4 regions of the Nicoliella lavandulae genome follow, and region 1 is predicted to be linked to each of the others. Evidence: predicted binding sites of a transcription regulator. Region 1 holds the regulator's gene; each other region holds the start of a gene.
What was found. Region 1 encodes NrdR, which represses ribonucleotide reductase genes. Its sites were predicted from a motif close to ACACNATATATNGTGT; they were not measured.

Region 1 (4,302 bases):
GTCGATAATATTTTAAAGTATCGTCAATTGTCTAAAATTGCTTCGACCTATGTAGATGGATTATTAAAGGTGATTTATCCTAGTGATAATAAGGTCCACACTCGTTACTTACAAACATTGACCCAAACGGGCCGGCTGTCATCTGTTGATCCTAATTTACAAAATATCCCAATTCGCACCGATGAAGGACGCCAAATTAGACGGGCGTTCGTACCTAGTCATCCGGGTTGGCAAATTTTTTCATCTGATTATTCACAAATTGAGTTGCGGGTCTTAGCTTCGATCAGTGGCGATACCAATATGCAAGATGAATTCAATCATAATGATGATATTCATGCGTCAACGGCGCGGCGAATCTTTGGGTTACAGTCTAACGATGAAGTTACACCTGAATTAAGAAGACAAGCTAAGGCAGTTAACTTTGGAATCGTGTATGGGATTAGTGACTTTGGTTTGGCTAAAAATACGGGAATTAGTCGTAAGGATGCCAAACAATTTATTGATAAATACTTTGCTGAATATCCAAAGGTCAATGAATACATGCAAAATGAAGTTAAATTTGCCCATGCTAACGGCTTCGTCGAAACGATTACCCACCGGAGACGTTATTTACCAGATATTCATTCCCGTAACTTCCACCAACGTTCGTTTGCAGAACGGACTGCTATGAATTCACCTATTCAAGGGAGTGCGGCCGATATTATCAAGATTGCCATGATCAATATGGAATCAGCATTGGCGGGGATGCAAGCGAAGATGCTATTGCAAATCCATGATGAATTAGTGTTCGAAGCTCCAGCAGAAGAAATTCCAGTATTAGAAAAACTGGTGCCAAAAGTAATGGATTCAGCTGTTAAATTACAAGTACCATTGCGTGTGGCCAGTCATCATGGGCCAACGTGGTACGATGCAAAATAAAAAAGATAAGAGGGTTAAACAATGCCAGAATTACCTGAAGTAGAAACCGTAAGAATCGGATTAACAGAATTAGTGCAAGGCGCTACCATTAACAATGTTGATGTTATCTATCCTAAGATGATCAATGTTTCATCAGCTCAATTTATTGATGCATTAACTGGGAGTACCATTGAAAAAATCGACCGGCGTGGAAAATACTTACTCTTTCGTTTGAACAATGGATACACCGTTGTTTCACACTTACGAATGGAAGGAAAGTACGATGTTGAAAAAGATGGGACTAAACCAGACAAACATACCCATATTATTTGGCATCTAACGGATGGTCGTGAACTTCGTTATAATGATAGTCGTAAGTTTGGGCGAATGTATTTAATTAAAAATGGTCAGGAAAATACATTGTCCGGGATTGGTACGATTGGACCGGAACCAACTAGTGATCAGCTTACTTTTGAATACATGAAACGAATCATGAACAAGAGCCGAGGCAAGATTAAACCGTTCCTATTGAATCAAGACCACATTGCAGGACTTGGTAACATTTATACCGATGAAGTGCTTTGGATGAGTAAGATTCATCCAGAACAAATCACGAATTTGATTACTGATGATCAAATTCGGGAATTACGGCAAAATATCATTGATGAAATTGCAGCAGCAATCAAGGGCCATGGAACTACGGTTCATTCATACTCCAATGCATTTGGTGAAGCTGGTCAATTTCAAAGTCAATTGCATGTTTACGGCAAGAAGGGCCAACCTTGTGAACGTTGTGGTACGCCGATCGAAAAGATTAAGGTGGCACAACGAGGAACTAGTTTTTGTCCTAATTGTCAACGAATCGTGACTGCTAATGACTAAGTTAGTTGGGCTCACTGGTAGCATTGGCACTGGCAAATCGACCGTTAGTAAGATGTTTGCGGAAGCTACGGTCCCGATTATTGATGCGGATTTAATTACTCATGATCTACAAAAGGCAGGGACTGATTGTTACCAGGCATTAGTGAATGCATTTGGGCCATCGATTGCTGGTGGGGATGCAATTGATCGGAAGGCGTTAGGCCAATTGGTGTTTAACGATGCGACCCAATTGCACCGCCTTAATCGGGTGATGGATCTTTATATTCGCCAAGCAATCTTAAATCAAATTAATGATTACGAACATAAAGCCGTGCCGTTGGCAATATTGGATGCGCCATTGTTATTCGAAGCAGGGTATGAAGGATATGTTGATACAACTGTCTTTGTGAGTTGTGATGTTGATAAACAAGTTCAACGCATTAAATTACGTAACCACGTTGATACTGAGACGGCAATGAATTTAATCGATCAACAATGGAGTCAACAAATTAAGCAATCATTATCTAAAGTAGTGATTAATAATTCTGGTTCGATTAGTCAAACTAAGCAACAAGTGTTAAAATTATTGGAAAACCTATGTTAAAAACGATGAGGTGATTAGTGATGAAATGTCCCCATTGTCATAAGAATAGTTCAAGAGTAGTCGATTCAAGACCTACCAATGATGGGACCGTCATCAGAAGAAGACGTGAATGCGAAAACTGTGGTTATCGTTACACCACGTTCGAACGAGTAGAATCAGCACCATTATTAGTGATTAAGCATAATGGTAATCGTGAAGAATTTAACCGTGATAAGATGTTACGCGGCATTATTCGCTCGGCTGAAAAACGGCCTGTTTCAATGGACTTAATGACGCAAATTGTTGATAAAGTAGAAAGTGAAGTTCGCTCGCGGGGTGAAAATGAAGTTTCTAGTCAACTAATTGGTGAGTACGTAATGAAAGAATTAGCTGATGTAGATGAGATTGCTTACATCCGGTTTGCGAGTGTTTACCGGCAGTTTAAAGATATGACAGTTTTTTATAATGAAATGAAGGAAGTTATGAACCGCGATCGCGGTAAAGATTCGAAGGATAATGATAAATAATGAACAATGATTGGAATCAAAATGATCCGAAAACAGGGTTTATTGTTACCAAGAACGAACGACTTTCAAACCTAGCAAGCGAATCGATCGATTGGTTGTACCAACCCGTAATTGGGGTCACAGCCACTGCGTTGATTCGCTTGCTTTGGCGATACAGTGAAGATCAAACGAATCCATACGTTCAACGGCAACACTATGAATTGTTTTCTTTTTTACAAATTGATGCAAAAAAATTCAATGAATGTCGAGGCCGCTTAGAAGGGGCTGGATTATTAAGAACGTTCGTTCAAAAAACGGACTCCAAACCAGTTTTAATTTACCAGTTAATCCCACCGCTGAGTAACCGGGCATTTTTTGACGATGACTTATTAAGTCTGGCATTATTGGAAAACGTAGGCGAAGCCACTTATCAAAAGCTTGCGCAACGGTTATTGATCAAGCCATTTGAGATGGATGATGCTGAAGAGATTACGCAAAATTTCTTAGATTCATTTCAAATTGATGCTGATCAAATTACTGATCAACCACAGTCAATCGTTAATTTAAAACATGATTATGATTTAAATAAACCAAACGATGATGATGATGTAAAACGACCATCGCCGAACTATGATCATCGTGATTTTAGTTTTCAATTAGTACTGGATTGTCTTAAGAGTTCCTACGTCAACGTTGAACAAGTTAAACGGCAATATCAATTAATCATTAACGAACACGAGTTATATGGTATCGATGAACTAAAAATGGCTCAACTTATCATGCGGGCCACTAATATTCGTAATAATGTGTTTTCTCCTGATAAGTTAAAATTATTGATTAGTCGCCAATACCAAACGAATAATCAGTCTGTTAAAACTGTTGTTGAAGAATCAAATAATGAAAAAAATAAGACTGATTTTGATGCCAATGACCGTAGTTTAATCAAGGCGGCTGATTATTATGCACCATTAGAGTTTATCAATCGTTTGAAGGAGTCTAAGAATGGCTTCGTTACCCAAAGCGAAGAAAATATGGTTGCAAATTTAGTTGATCAACGGATTATGTCGACGGGTGCGGTTAATATGTTGGTCTATCATATTATTGTCAATCAGGAAAAGCCCCAGTTATCAAAAAATTTATTTGACTTTATTGCTAATGATTGGGTTCAAAAATATCACGTTAAAGCGGCAACGGATGCAATGAATGCTATTAAAGCATATAATCGTAAGCAAAAAGAAAATAAAAAATTAGGTCATTATGGTCGTTCGAACTACCGTAAATCCAATGGTCAGCATAAAGATTTGCGGCCAACTTGGATGAAGGAAGGTTTGGATAACCAAGTTATTAAACCAGTAAGTGAAGAGGAACGTCGCGCAGTTATAGCTAAAATAGAAAAAATTAGAAACAAAAAATAGGAGGTGGCAAATTGAAGGATTTAAAAACTGAACTAAGGCA
Region 2 (4,302 bases), 530 kb from region 1:
TACTTGCGATTTCCATTTTGCACCGTTGGTACTTCTTTGATGTCCGTTTCGTCGGTCACCGTAGTTAATGCGCGAACAGCAGTATTAACTGATTTGCCGAAATCATCAGAATCTAGCATATTCATAATGTTGGTAGATCCCAAATTACATGAAATATCGGTGCCAACGTGTTCATAAGATAAGTCTGGATTAATTTTAGAAGGCGATTGAGGTTGTAAAATTTCACTGCATAGGTTACTCATAATGATTTTGCCATCAACTGGATTATCACGGTTAGCCGTATCAATATTTAAAATGTATGGATAACCAGATTCTTGTTGTAATCTAGAAATTTCTTGTTCTAATTGACGGGCGTTAATTTTGGCTTTTTTAATATTGTCATTTGCAACTAGTCGATCATATTCCTTAGTAATGTCAACGTAAGCAAATGGTTTCCCGTATTCACGTTCGACATCATATGGACTAAATAAATACATTGGTTGGTTCGTTTTTAGTAATTGATAGTACTGATCTGGAACTACTAACCCTAGCGAAAGGGTCTTCACCCGAATTTTTTCATCAGCGTTTTCCTTCTTCGTTGCTAGGAATCGCATAATATCTGGATGAAAAACGTTCAGATAAACCACTCCGGCACCATTTCGTTGCCCTAATTGATTACTATAACTAAATGAATCTTCCAATAGCTTCATTACGGGGATGACACCAGATGAAGCATTTTCAATTTGCTTAATGGAATCCCCTGAAGCCCGCAGGTTCGAAAGGTTCACCCCAACGCCACCGCCTAACTTAGATAGCTCTAGTGCCGAATTAATTCCCCGGCCAATTGATAACATTGAATCATTCAAGTCAAGCAAGAAACAAGATACCATCTCGCCCCGTCGCTTCTTGGCAGCGTTCAAGAACGTAGGGGTAGCTGGTTGATAACGTTGATGGATTAACTCATCAGCAATCGATTCTGCTAGCTTTGCATCACCGTGACCTAAGTACAATGCATTAAAAACAACTCGATCTGCAAAGTTTTCTAGGAATTGTTTTCCATCATTGGTCTTCATTGCGTATTGCATGTAGAACTTATACGCACCCATAAAACTTTTAAAATAAAAATCAAAATGATGCATTTTTTCAAATAACGAACTGATAAATGAATGACGATACTGCGATAAAATATTGGCATCAATGTATTCGTGATCAACTAAATATTCCAACTTATCATCAAGTGACGCAAACTGCATTGTTTGGGGTTGCACGGTTTCCTTGAAGAATGCAGCTAGCGCCTCTTGGTCATAATGCAATTGAATTTGACCACCGTCAGGGACATTGACCATGTTATTTAAATAAAAATAGCTTTTATCAAGTTCTGCAGTACTCTTTTTAGGCATTAGTGTCTGCACTCCCTTCGATAGCTAAACTATTTTCGGATTGTTTCTTTATCAAAAGCGCACTAATTTTAGTGACATCGCTTTTCGACCCTTTTAGTTCAAAATCAGTTAAATATGGAAATCCGAAGTCATTCGCATATTGTTTAGCGGTCAGTGCAAACTGCTTATTAAAGTTACGATTACCACTACCAATAATGCCGTAGCATTGTTTATAGTTATCTGCAAATTCCAAATAGCGACGTAATGGCGTAGTCAAAATTTCTTTGAAGCCGTTATCAATTCCGTTACCACCCTTTAAAAAAGCTGGTAAAAACGTTACGAATGGTTCTAACAACTTCTTTTGGGTTGGTCGTTCACGAACGTTAATTGAATTTACAATAATCGATTGCTTCGCTAGTTCTGTCGTTAATTTCTGAATAAACGCTTTAGTATTACCGCTAAGACTGACGTATAGAATGTTAATATGATCGTTCATTACAAAACCCTCTTATACTATATATTGTGTTAAGTAATGCATTACCGCTATATATTGTGTTAGTCGACAAAAACCATTATACATTTGTCTTTTTTTAGGTCAATGAATCATCGTGCACAATAAAAATAGTTAAAAATCATCAAACCATTATCATCACTAAATAAAATGCACAAAAAAAGACTGAAAAAAATTTTTTTCAGTCTTTTTTGCTTTTTATAATGCCATCCCCACAAGCGCTGCCGCAATCCCCAAAATCGAAGTTCCAAAGAAATACAGCATTGAAAGTGAATAACTCCTAAATTGGAGTCGAACGGTTTCATTCATGTATGTTGAAAATGTGGTGTAACCACCCATCACTCCACTACCAATCAAATATGATAACGAGGCAGTGGGTAGATGACCGGCCAGTAATCCTAGGATAAATGCTCCTGAAACATTGATCACTACCGTTGCTAATGGAAAATCTTTCCACCCCCACTTATTACCAATTAATTCAATGAGTGCATAACGAAAAACCGCACCGAGTGAGGCCGCTAAACCGACAATTATAATTTTGGTTAGCATTATTTTTCACCCACCTTTGCATTAACATAATCAGCTAATTTAATTCCAATCAATGCGAATATATATCCAACAAGTAAACTAATTAAAAGATACCAAAATGAATTAATTAGTGAAGACTTGAACAGATTAATAAAATCAACTGTAAACGTTGAAAAAGTGGTAAAGCTACCAATCAGACCAACACTAATGCCACTTAATAGATCAGCGGAAATGTTAAATAATAGCGGTAAAATGCCAACTAAGAAGGCTAATAAGAAAGTCCCAATTAAATTAATTGCAATAATCATTGCGAAATGGTCGTTTCCAGATAGTATGGTCAACCACTCACGAATGGCACCACCAATGAATCCAAATCCAATAATATACATTAATCTACGCACGCGAATCATCCTTCCCTTTCATAACCAATTTAATCGTACCATAAATTATAAATTAGCTAATTAAGTTAATAAATTCACAAATTAAATAAAATTTAATGATTTTTATTTAATATTCATGCAACCGGTTGCATTTTGCATATTTAATAAAAAAGCTAGAATTAAGCTATTAATGATTGTGAAATGATTAACTATCCAGTGCATTAAATCAACGTTTCCCCTTGCTTACCAAGTGTTAAACTAATGTGATTTTATTCGTTTATTGATTAATTTATCGTTATATTTAGATAAAATAGCAGTTGATTATTTAACAATAATCATTAGTATTATAAGTGTAATCAAATGAGACCAATAATAAATGTTTGGAATCAAATGATTATTTCATATAAAATAGTTATTGAAAGCTAGGTCATCTGTCCTAGTTAAAAAATTTATTATATTCACAAAGGAGATATTTACTCATGAAAGCATTAGTATTAACTGGTACTAAACAAATGGAAATCCAAGATTTGGAAACTCCAACTCCAAAGCCTGATGAAGTTTTAGTTAAGACTGCATACGCAGGTATTTGTGGTACTGACGACGCATTATACAACGGTCTTCCAGGTTCAGCAGATGCTGTTCCTCCTATCGTTTTAGGTCACGAAAACTCAGGTGTAGTTGCAGCTGTTGGTGCTAACGTTACCCAATTCAAGAAGGGTGATCGTGTTGCTGTTGACCCTAACATCTACTACCCTAAGGACAAGTACTTCCGTGTTGACCGTCCACAACTTGCTGAAGACTTATCAGCTGTTGGTGTTACTCGTAATGGTGGTTTGGAAGACTACTTCACTGCTCCAGAATCAGTTGTATACCACGTTCCAGCTAACCTTTCATTAAAGGCTGCTTGTTCAACTGAACCTGTTTCATGTGGTGTTCACGGTATCCGTCGTCTTAGCTTACAACCACATTACAAGGCTCTTGTTATGGGTGATGGTTACATGGGTCTTCTATTCGTTGAATTATTAAAGGCTTACGGTGTTCAACACGTTGACTTAACTGGTCGTCACGATGACAAGTTAGCTGAAGAACAAAAGCTTACTGGTGCTGATCACGTAATCAACACTGAAACTGGTAAGATTGACGAAGAATACGACATCGTTATCGAAGCTGTTGGTCGCCCAGAAACTCAAGAACAAGCAATCGAAGTTGCTGGTAAGGGTGGTCAAATCTTAATGTTCGGTGTTGGTCGTCCAGATCAAACTTTCACTGTTAACACTTATGCCGTATTCCAAAAGGAATTAGACATCAAGGGTTCATTCATTAACCCATACGCATTTGATGACTCTCTTGCATTAATGGCAAGTGGTAAGATTGATGTTGAACCACTTATCAAGAACGTTCTTTCACTTGACCAAGTTGTTGGTAAGCTTGATGGTTCAGACAAGCGTCCTGGTAAGTCAGTTGTTGAACTTGACGGTAGCTTAAAATAATTATCTGCGGAGGCATATAAAATGGCTTTAAATGA
Region 3 (4,302 bases), 530 kb from region 1:
TTTAGTGGGGCGAACGAATGTGAATCTTGCATGATTTAGGAGGACAACAATGGACTATTTATACTATCAAGCAATTAACTGGGATCAAGTCGATGATCCATTTGATAAAACAATTTGGGAACAACTCACCACTAACTTTTGGTTAGATATTCGAATTCCAATTAATAATGATCAAGCAAGTTGGCAAGCCCTAGATGATTCTGAGCAACAAAATTTGAATCAACTCCTTGCTAGTGCGTCATTATCGAACCTCCTTCAATCTGAATGGGGAACCCCTGCATTACGACATGAAATTATGACGCAGCAGGAAGAATCAGTATTAAATACCATTACCTTCATGAAGACAATTCATGCGAAGAGTTGTACCACTATTTTCCGGAATTTAATTAGTAATGATGAGGCTGAGTCAGCATTTGCATTTGCTGATCATGATGAATATCTACAAGCAAAGGCGGATCTATTACTATCTATTTATCAAAATGGTAATCCGCTTCAAAAGAAAACGGCCTTTGTATTAGCGGAAAGTGCCGCCACCTTTGGTGAATATTTACCTGTAATTAATCATTCTGAACTAAGTAATCTGAATCAAGTTATTAAAAACATTTTGCAAGGTAGCGCTATTTTTACTAAGTACGTTGGCTACAAGTTTAGAACCGCAATTAATAGTCTTGCCCCTAATCAACACGCAATTTATGTAGAATGGCAAGAACACTTTATTGATCAACTATATGAATTGGAATCTAAGGTCTTACAATCTCAATTAGGCGATGATGTTGAACCAGCACTATTAGCATTGCAGGATGGAATTAACTATGCGCTAACTCAATTAGGCTTTGATCCTAGATTTGATTTAGCTGGTCACCGTGTACCCATGATTGATGATCTGATGCAAGTGGACGCAATAGCTGCTAGTCACAAAAAAGCAGTGAATGTCGTTAGCGAACAATCGATGGATGATAGTGATTACGATTTTTAGGAGGGGTTATTATGGCTTATACAACAATTAATTGGAACGTTGATGAAGATGAATTGGACGAATATGTTTTTGATAAAGCGACTGCTCAATATTGGTTAGATACGCGAGTACCAGTTTCTAATGATATTTTAGATTGGCAACATCTGTCAGCAACTGAACGGGATGTTATCAACAAAGTAGTTGGTGGATTAGCACTATTAGACACCTTGCAATCAGAAGAAGGGGTCGACGTAATGCGTCGAGATGTCCGTACCCGCAAGGAAATGGCTGTGATCAATGACTTCTTGATGATGGAATCGATTCACGCCAAGAGTTACGGCACGATCTTAACGACTTTAAATGATGAACAAGTGGTGAAAGACGCGTTTCATTGGATGAATAACAATGAACAAATGCAATTTAAAGTTAAAAAGATTAATGCAGTTTATCAAAATGGAACGGGCCTACAAAAAAAGGTTGCCAGTGTGTTCTTAGAAGGAATTCTGTACTACGACAACTTTTTCACGCCATTATGGTATCGAGGTAATAATAAATTGGCTAATTTATCTGAAATCATCAAGTTAGTAATTCGGGATGAATCAGTGCATGGGACCTATCTTGGTTATAAATTTCATCAAGGATTTGACGAATTATCCGAACCAGAACAAAAGCAATTCCGGAAGTGGATGGACAACCTATTAGATGAGTTACTAGAGAATGAATTTAAATTTACAGATGTTGTTTATGGGCCAATTGGATTAGCTGAAGATGTAAAACAATTTGTTCGCTATAACGCCAATAAAGCAATGCAGAACATGGGATTTGACTCTATTTTTCCAAATGCTGAGCTTAAGGATATCAATCCGATTGTTATGAACGGTATCAATACTGAGACTGCTAATCATGATTTCTTTTCACAAGTTGGTGCAGGATATCTCATGGGAAATGCGGAAGCGATGAACGATGATGATTATGATTTTTAGTTTAGTGTTTAATATAAAGATCACGATCCACTAAAACGTTCAATATTATATCGTTGCCAAACCATGATTGAATTTACATTTTAAATCTGTATAATAGAACGAGTTGACTAAAATAACAATATATAGATATTATATATTAATATAAACACTATATATTGTATATAGGGAGCGTATTTTTAAATGAATTACTTAAAATGGTTGTGGAATCAACTATTAGGTTGGAATGTCCAATCGTACATCTTGTTATACTTTGGGTTGGGCTTTAATTTAGCCTTAACGTTGACTAGTCCAATTACCATGGTTAGCATTGTAACTTTTATTGCCGGGGCGCTTGGGCTTACCTGTGTGCTAGCAATTAATAATGCTAAGCCAGTTAATGGTTGGCTAGGGTTGATTAGTGCCATCTTGTTAATTAGTGTGGCGTTTACAGCTAAGAACTACATGGAAATTGTAATGCAACTTAGCTATATTATTTTACTTGATGTACCAGTGCTGCTAATGCCAAGTTGGAATCAAGATGCTGAAAACAAGATTTCAGGATTGCGTGGCGATAGCATGGCAGCTACATTAAAAAACTGGTTGCCATATATAATTGGCTTTGTAGTAGTCGTTTTCATTATGCATTCACTACTAACTAGTTTTACGGACAGTCCACGGCCATTGATTGATTCAATTTCTGCCACTACTGGAATTTTAGGAGCGGTCTTAACCACATTGAAGAAGCGGGAAACGTATTATTTCTGGTTTGCCCAAGGGATCTTATCCGTTATTCTATGGGGAATTACAGCCGCCCAGGGCGGTGCATCACCAGTGCTATTCGTAACTTACATGCTATACATTGGAAATGATATTTTAGCATTTACGAAGAGTCCGTGGTTTGCTAAACGAATTGTAACTGAGTAATAATGTATTTTTGATCGGGGGATTTTATGACAATGATTTTATTAGCGGGAACCATTGGCGCTGGCAAGTCATCATTAACGGGTCGACTGGCTAAGCATTTAGGCACTAAGGCGTTCTATGAACCAGTTAATGATAATCCAGTGTTACCACTTTTTTATCAAGATAAGGAAAAGTATGGATTTCTATTGCAGATTTACTTCTTGAATAAACGATTTCAGATGATTAAACAGGCCCAACAGGAAGATAATAATGTTTTGGACCGTTCAATTTATGAAGATGCTTTATTTACTGATTTAAATCATCAGCTAGGTAACATTAACGATACCGAAGCAGCAATCTATCATGATTTATTGGATAACATGCTAGAGGAGTTACCACTAGCAGCCAATAAGAAACGTCCCGATCTGCTCGTTTACATTGAAGTTAGTTTAGAAACCCAGTTGAACCGGATTCAGATGCGTGGCCGTGATTTTGAACAGTCCGATGAATTATTAGATTATTATCGAAAATTACGGGTAGCTTACCAAGAATGGTTTGAGAACTACGACATCAGTCCCAAGATTAAAATTGATGGTGATAAGTACGACTTTGTTAATAACCCCGCTGACTTAGCAACGGTTTTAAAACAAATCGATACGAAACTCGCTGAATAAAACGAAAAGCCCCTAAGTTTATTTTACAAACTTAGGGGCTTTTATGATGCCATTGGCATTGTTATTTAATTGGCTAATCCATCGTGGATTTTATCTAAGTTCCACTTCATCATACTGTAATAGGTATCACCAGGGTGTCCTTTTTTAGCCAATGAATCGGTAAAGATTTTAGAGTAAATCTTGAGGCCGGTTTCTGATGCGACCTTATCCATTGCCTTTGGTGAGACTGATGATTCAACGAATAGATGTTTAACATCTGATTTTCTAATCTTAGCTAGGACGGCCTTCATTTGTTCAGGGGTCCCTTGGGATTCAGTATTGATTTCCCAAATATAAGCAGGGGTAACATGGTAAGCCTTAGAGAAGTACTTAAAGGCTCCTTCTGATGTTACTAAGAGTCGTTGCTTTGCAGGGATATCTAAGAATTTGGACTTAGCGCTTTGGTTTAATCGGCTTAATTTAGCAATATATGCGTTAGCATTCTTTTGATAGTAGGCTGCGTTTTTAGGATCCTTATCTTTTAAGACCTTAGTCATGGTCTTAACGTATTGAATTCCGTTCGCCAGACTAAGCCATGCGTGGGGATCAACTTCATCTTTATTGGTAGATAAATGAAGTGGTTTTACGCCGTTACTTGCGGCAAAAACATCACGATTAAATTTCTTGTGCGCAGTTTTGACTAATTTATTGAACCAGCCATTACCACCAGTTTCTAAGTTTAAACCATTATAAAAGATGGCATTCGCATTAGTAGTAGCAGCGATGTCTTCTGGCTTTGGTTCGTATTCATGTGGATCAGTTCCACGTC
Region 4 (4,302 bases), 290 kb from region 1:
CCCGAACCTTTTCATCTGCATTTTCTTTCTTAGCGGATAGGAAGGAAATAATATCAGGATGGAAAACACTAAGGTACACAACACCGGCGCCTTGCCGTTGTCCTAATTGATTTGAGTATGAGAAACTATCCTCTAATAGCTTCATCACGGGAACAACGCCACTCGCAGCACCTTCAATATGTTTGATTGGATCACCAGCAGCTCTTAAGTTCGAGAGGTTGATTCCAACCCCACCACCAATCCGCGATAGTTGTAATGCTGAATTAATCGTACGACCAATCGTGTTCATGTCATCAGTAGTTTGAATTAGAAAACAAGATACTAATTCACCACGTCGTTTCCGACCAGCGTTTAAGAAACTAGGGGTTGCGGGTTGGTAACGTTGGTTGATGATTTCGTTAGCTAAACTCATCGCTAAGTCTTCATTACCATCTGCGAAGTATAGTGCATTTACGGCAGCCCGATCAATGAAGTTTTCTAAGTAGTATTCATTATCGTCAGTTTTAAGCGCATATTGGGCATAAAATTTATATGCAGCCATAAAGGTCTTAAAGTGGAAGTTCTGGCTTCGCAAGTATTCGTATAGTTTTTCAATAAAACTAAAGTTATACTTATTAATGAATCCCTTTTCAAGGTAATCATTGTCCATTAAGTATTGGTAACGTTCCTTAAGTGAATTAAATTGTTTAGTATTTGGTTGAACATTTTCCTTTAAAAATGCTGCTAGTGCATCTTTATCCTTGTCGAGTTGGATTTGTCCATTAACGGGAATGTTAATCTCGTTATTTAAATCGTAATAAGTAACGTCTTGTAAGTCAGATAGTCCCATGATTTCCACACTTTCTTTAGAATTTTTCAGTAAATAAAAGTGGCGAGGCCTTTAGTAGCCCTCGCCATTGTAGTAAAATTATTAAAGTCTTAGGCGATTACTGCCAATTTGTTGAGTTGGTCAGGTCTAAAACCGCTAAATGCTTCAATGCCTTCAGCCTTAACAACTGGCGTTGCCATAAATCCTTCTGATTTTAATTGTTCAATGTATTCTGGTTGTTCGTCAATATTAATTTCATTAAATTCGATGTTATGTTCTTGTAAAAAACGTTTTGTCATCTTGCATTGCATGCAGTTGTTTTTAGAGAATAGAGTAGTTTTTGTCATGTGTACGGCCTCCAGTAGCTTTAATTTCGTTCAGCTTATAGTTACTTAAGTAACTATAAAGTTATGTTTTTTATTTTACACGCTTCATAATTTTTTTCAATTTTAAATACCATACCTAGTGTCTCATAACTTGTGTAACACTAGATATGGTATTAACAAAAAACGTGAAACATTTTTAATTTTTAAAATTTAGTTTAAAATAGAATTAAACTCAAAATATAGGTGGTAAAAAAATGACTGAATATTATTATACACCAAATCCAGACGTGAAACACGAGGAACAGAATTGGAATTTCGAATTACTAGGGAATCAATTGACTTTTACAACTGATAACGGTGTTTTTTCGAAACGAACAGTTGATTATGGATCGCGAGTTTTAATTAACAGCGTGGTAATTGATGAACTACCAGCAGGATCGATCTTGGACTTAGGTTGTGGCTATGGCCCAATTGGACTTGCCATTGCCAAGCGATATCCAGATCGACAAGTAACTATGGCCGATGTGAATAATCGCGCCCTAGCGCTAGCAGAATTAAATGCAAAGCAAAATCATATTGATAACGTTCAAATTCAAAATTCGGATGGATATCAAACAATTGAAGATCAGTTTGCAGCGGTAATTACTAATCCACCGGTACGAGCTGGTAAGCAGGTCGTTGATGGGATGATCACCGGGGCCTTAGACCATTTAGTGACTGGTGGTCGTTTAACCGTTGTGTTGCAAAAAAAGCAAGGTGCCCCATCTGCAAAGAAGCTAATGAATGCTACTTTTGGTAATTGCAAAATTATTAAACGTGATAAGGGTTACTACATCTTAGAAAGTACAAAACATTAATTAGGAAGTGAGTTATTGGATCAACAGGTAAATCATTTTATGAACTTAGCGTTAATCGAAGCTAAGAATGCTTTTTACGTTAACGAGGTCCCCATCGGTGCAGTGATCGTTAAGGATGGTAAAGTAATTGGCAGTGGCCATAATCTACGTGAGCTTGCAGAAGATGCTACTGCACACGCTGAAATGTTGGCTATTCAAGAAGCATGTAGTTATTTAGATAGTTGGCGGCTAGAAGATTGTGATTTGTATGTGACGGTTGAACCATGTTTAATGTGTGCCGGAGCCATTTTAAATTCACGGATTAAGAACTTGTACTATGGGGCTAAAAATCCTAAGGGTGGCGTGGTTGATAGTCTCTACCAAGTGTTAGGGGATACGCGCTTTAACCACCAAGTCAATGTATACAGTGAAGTGATGGCTGATGAAGCTGCTCAAATCATGAAACAGTTTTTTAAGGCTGCTCGACAGCGAAAAAAATTAGCGCGTCGTTCTGGACAATCTAAGTAAAATAAGTTAATATAATATTTGCCGTTAGGCCTTGAAGCAAGGGTGTGCTAACGAACCGTGTCAGATCCGGAAGGAAGCAGCACTAAGTTTCCTACGTCCTGTGCTTCTCGTATTTAGAAATTAATCCTCTTAGTCTTTTCAGGCTAAGAGTTTTTTATTTTATGCTCAAGTTTGATTTAAATTAAATTGATATCCGACTATAATTGGATAGGTAGATATTTTGGATGAACATTCAGGGGAGGAACTAGCAGATGAGTTATCAAGCGCTTTACCGGGTTTGGCGACCACAACGATTTGATGAATTAGTGGGTCAACATGTCATTACCGAGACGTTAAAGAACACCATTATTACTGATCAAATTAGTCATGCATATCTGTTTGCCGGACCACGGGGAACCGGGAAAACATCTGCTGCAAAGATTTTTGCTAAGGCTGTTAACTGCCCAAACGTTAAAGATGGTGAGCCATGTAATGAATGTACGATTTGTCAGGCGATCACTAAGGGAACGTTAAATGATGTAATTGAAATTGATGCTGCGTCTAATAACGGAGTCGATGAGATTCGAGACATTCGTGATAAGGCTAAGTATGCGCCAACTGAGGCCAAATATAAGGTCTACATCATTGATGAAGTGCATATGCTATCAACGGGGGCCTTTAATGCGTTATTAAAAACCCTTGAAGAACCACCAGCTAATGTGATCTTCATTTTGGCTACTACCGAACCCCATAAGTTACCAGCAACGATTATTTCGCGGACCCAACGCTTTGATTTCAAACGAATTCAGCCGAAGGATATTTTGGATCGCATGGAATACATCCTAAATCAAAAGCATGTTGAATATGACGACCAGGCATTGCGGGTAATTGCTAAGTCAGCTGAAGGTGGGATGCGGGATGCTTTAAGCATTTTGGATCAAACCATGTCATATGGTGATGATAATGTGACCTATGAAAATGCACTGCAAGTTACGGGGAGCGTTACGACTTCATTGTTATTTGAATTTGTTAGTGAAGTGTTCCACCAGGATGTGAAGGCGGCGTTAGTCTCAGTTCGTAAAATTATGGATAGTGGTAAGGATGCCAATCAATTTATTGAGGACTTGATTAGCTACTACCAAAATATTTTACTGTTTAAACAAGCACCAGAGATGGTGTTACAACAAGAACTGGGCATCGTTGATGATCAATTCAAACAACTAGCTGCTGAAGCAGATGCTAACGTTATCTATCAAATTATTGAGAACATTAATGATATTCAACAACAAATGCGTTATACGATTCACCCAGACGTCTATTTAGAAGTCTTAACGGTTAAAATTGCAACGTTGAGTAAGGCTAGCTCGGCGCAAAATCCAAATGCTGCTGAATTACAGTCATTGAACGATGAAATTACTGACTTAAAGCAACAAATTCAGACTCTAAAACAAAATGCCGGTGCACAGCCGGACCAAGGCCAAGGCGCATCAACGAATGCTAATGGTCAACCCGCAAATCCTACTCCACAGCGAATGGCTAATCCAGACGCTTCAGCTGCTAAACCAGCCAAAGTGAACCTTACTAAGATCTATCCAATTTTAGATGCTGCAACTAGAAGCGACTTGAATCGCGTCCAAGGAGCTTGGGAAGAGTTATTGCAAAACTTAGATGTAGTTTATAGATCTTTAATGAATATTACGAAACCAGTTGCTGCTAGCGACAGTGGGGTTGTGGTATCATTTAGTTATGATATTTTTTACCAAAAGGCAACTAGTGATAGTTCATTAAGTGACGCAGTTGGTAATGGATTGGATCGAATTATTGG

Region 2: R4146_RS02370 (class Ib ribonucleoside-diphosphate reductase assembly flavoprotein NrdI) is a predicted target of NrdR. The motif match lies at 1,869-1,884, and genes of this name have one in related genera.
Region 3: pnuC (nicotinamide riboside transporter PnuC) is a predicted target of NrdR. The motif match lies at 2,084-2,099, and genes of this name have one in related genera.
Region 4: R4146_RS03445 (redoxin NrdH) is a predicted target of NrdR. The motif match lies at 1,293-1,308, and genes of this name have one in related genera.

What each region holds. Positions count from the first base shown of each region.
Region 1 is NZ_JAWMWH010000001.1:1,039,176-1,043,477, forward strand. Features, by position in the region: gene polA (DNA polymerase I) at 1-918, shown strand, start outside; gene mutM (DNA-formamidopyrimidine glycosylase) at 940-1,779, shown strand; gene coaE (dephospho-CoA kinase) at 1,772-2,362, shown strand; gene nrdR (transcriptional regulator NrdR) at 2,383-2,868, shown strand; gene R4146_RS04940 (DnaD domain protein) at 2,868-4,262, shown strand; gene dnaI (primosomal protein DnaI) at 4,274-4,302, shown strand, end outside.
Region 2 is NZ_JAWMWH010000001.1:507,205-511,506, reverse strand. Features, by position in the region: gene nrdE (class 1b ribonucleoside-diphosphate reductase subunit alpha) at 1-1,379, opposite strand, end outside; gene R4146_RS02370 (class Ib ribonucleoside-diphosphate reductase assembly flavoprotein NrdI) at 1,372-1,854, opposite strand; gene R4146_RS02365 (fluoride efflux transporter FluC) at 2,068-2,418, opposite strand; gene R4146_RS02360 (fluoride efflux transporter FluC) at 2,418-2,798, opposite strand; gene R4146_RS02355 (zinc-dependent alcohol dehydrogenase family protein) at 3,257-4,267, shown strand; gene R4146_RS02350 (VOC family protein) at 4,289-4,302, shown strand, end outside.
Region 3 is NZ_JAWMWH010000001.1:512,261-516,562, forward strand. Features, by position in the region: gene nrdE (class 1b ribonucleoside-diphosphate reductase subunit alpha) at 1-39, shown strand, start outside; gene R4146_RS02380 (ribonucleotide-diphosphate reductase subunit beta) at 50-976, shown strand; gene nrdF (class 1b ribonucleoside-diphosphate reductase subunit beta) at 988-1,938, shown strand; gene pnuC (nicotinamide riboside transporter PnuC) at 2,119-2,841, shown strand; gene R4146_RS02395 (deoxynucleoside kinase) at 2,868-3,494, shown strand; gene R4146_RS02400 (metal ABC transporter substrate-binding protein) at 3,560-4,302, opposite strand, start outside.
Region 4 is NZ_JAWMWH010000001.1:749,389-753,690, forward strand. Features, by position in the region: gene nrdE (class 1b ribonucleoside-diphosphate reductase subunit alpha) at 1-829, opposite strand, end outside; gene R4146_RS03445 (redoxin NrdH) at 919-1,155, opposite strand; gene R4146_RS03450 (class I SAM-dependent methyltransferase) at 1,389-1,991, shown strand; gene tadA (tRNA adenosine(34) deaminase TadA) at 2,007-2,498, shown strand; RNA gene ffs (signal recognition particle sRNA small type) at 2,521-2,620, shown strand; gene dnaX (DNA polymerase III subunit gamma/tau) at 2,750-4,302, shown strand, end outside.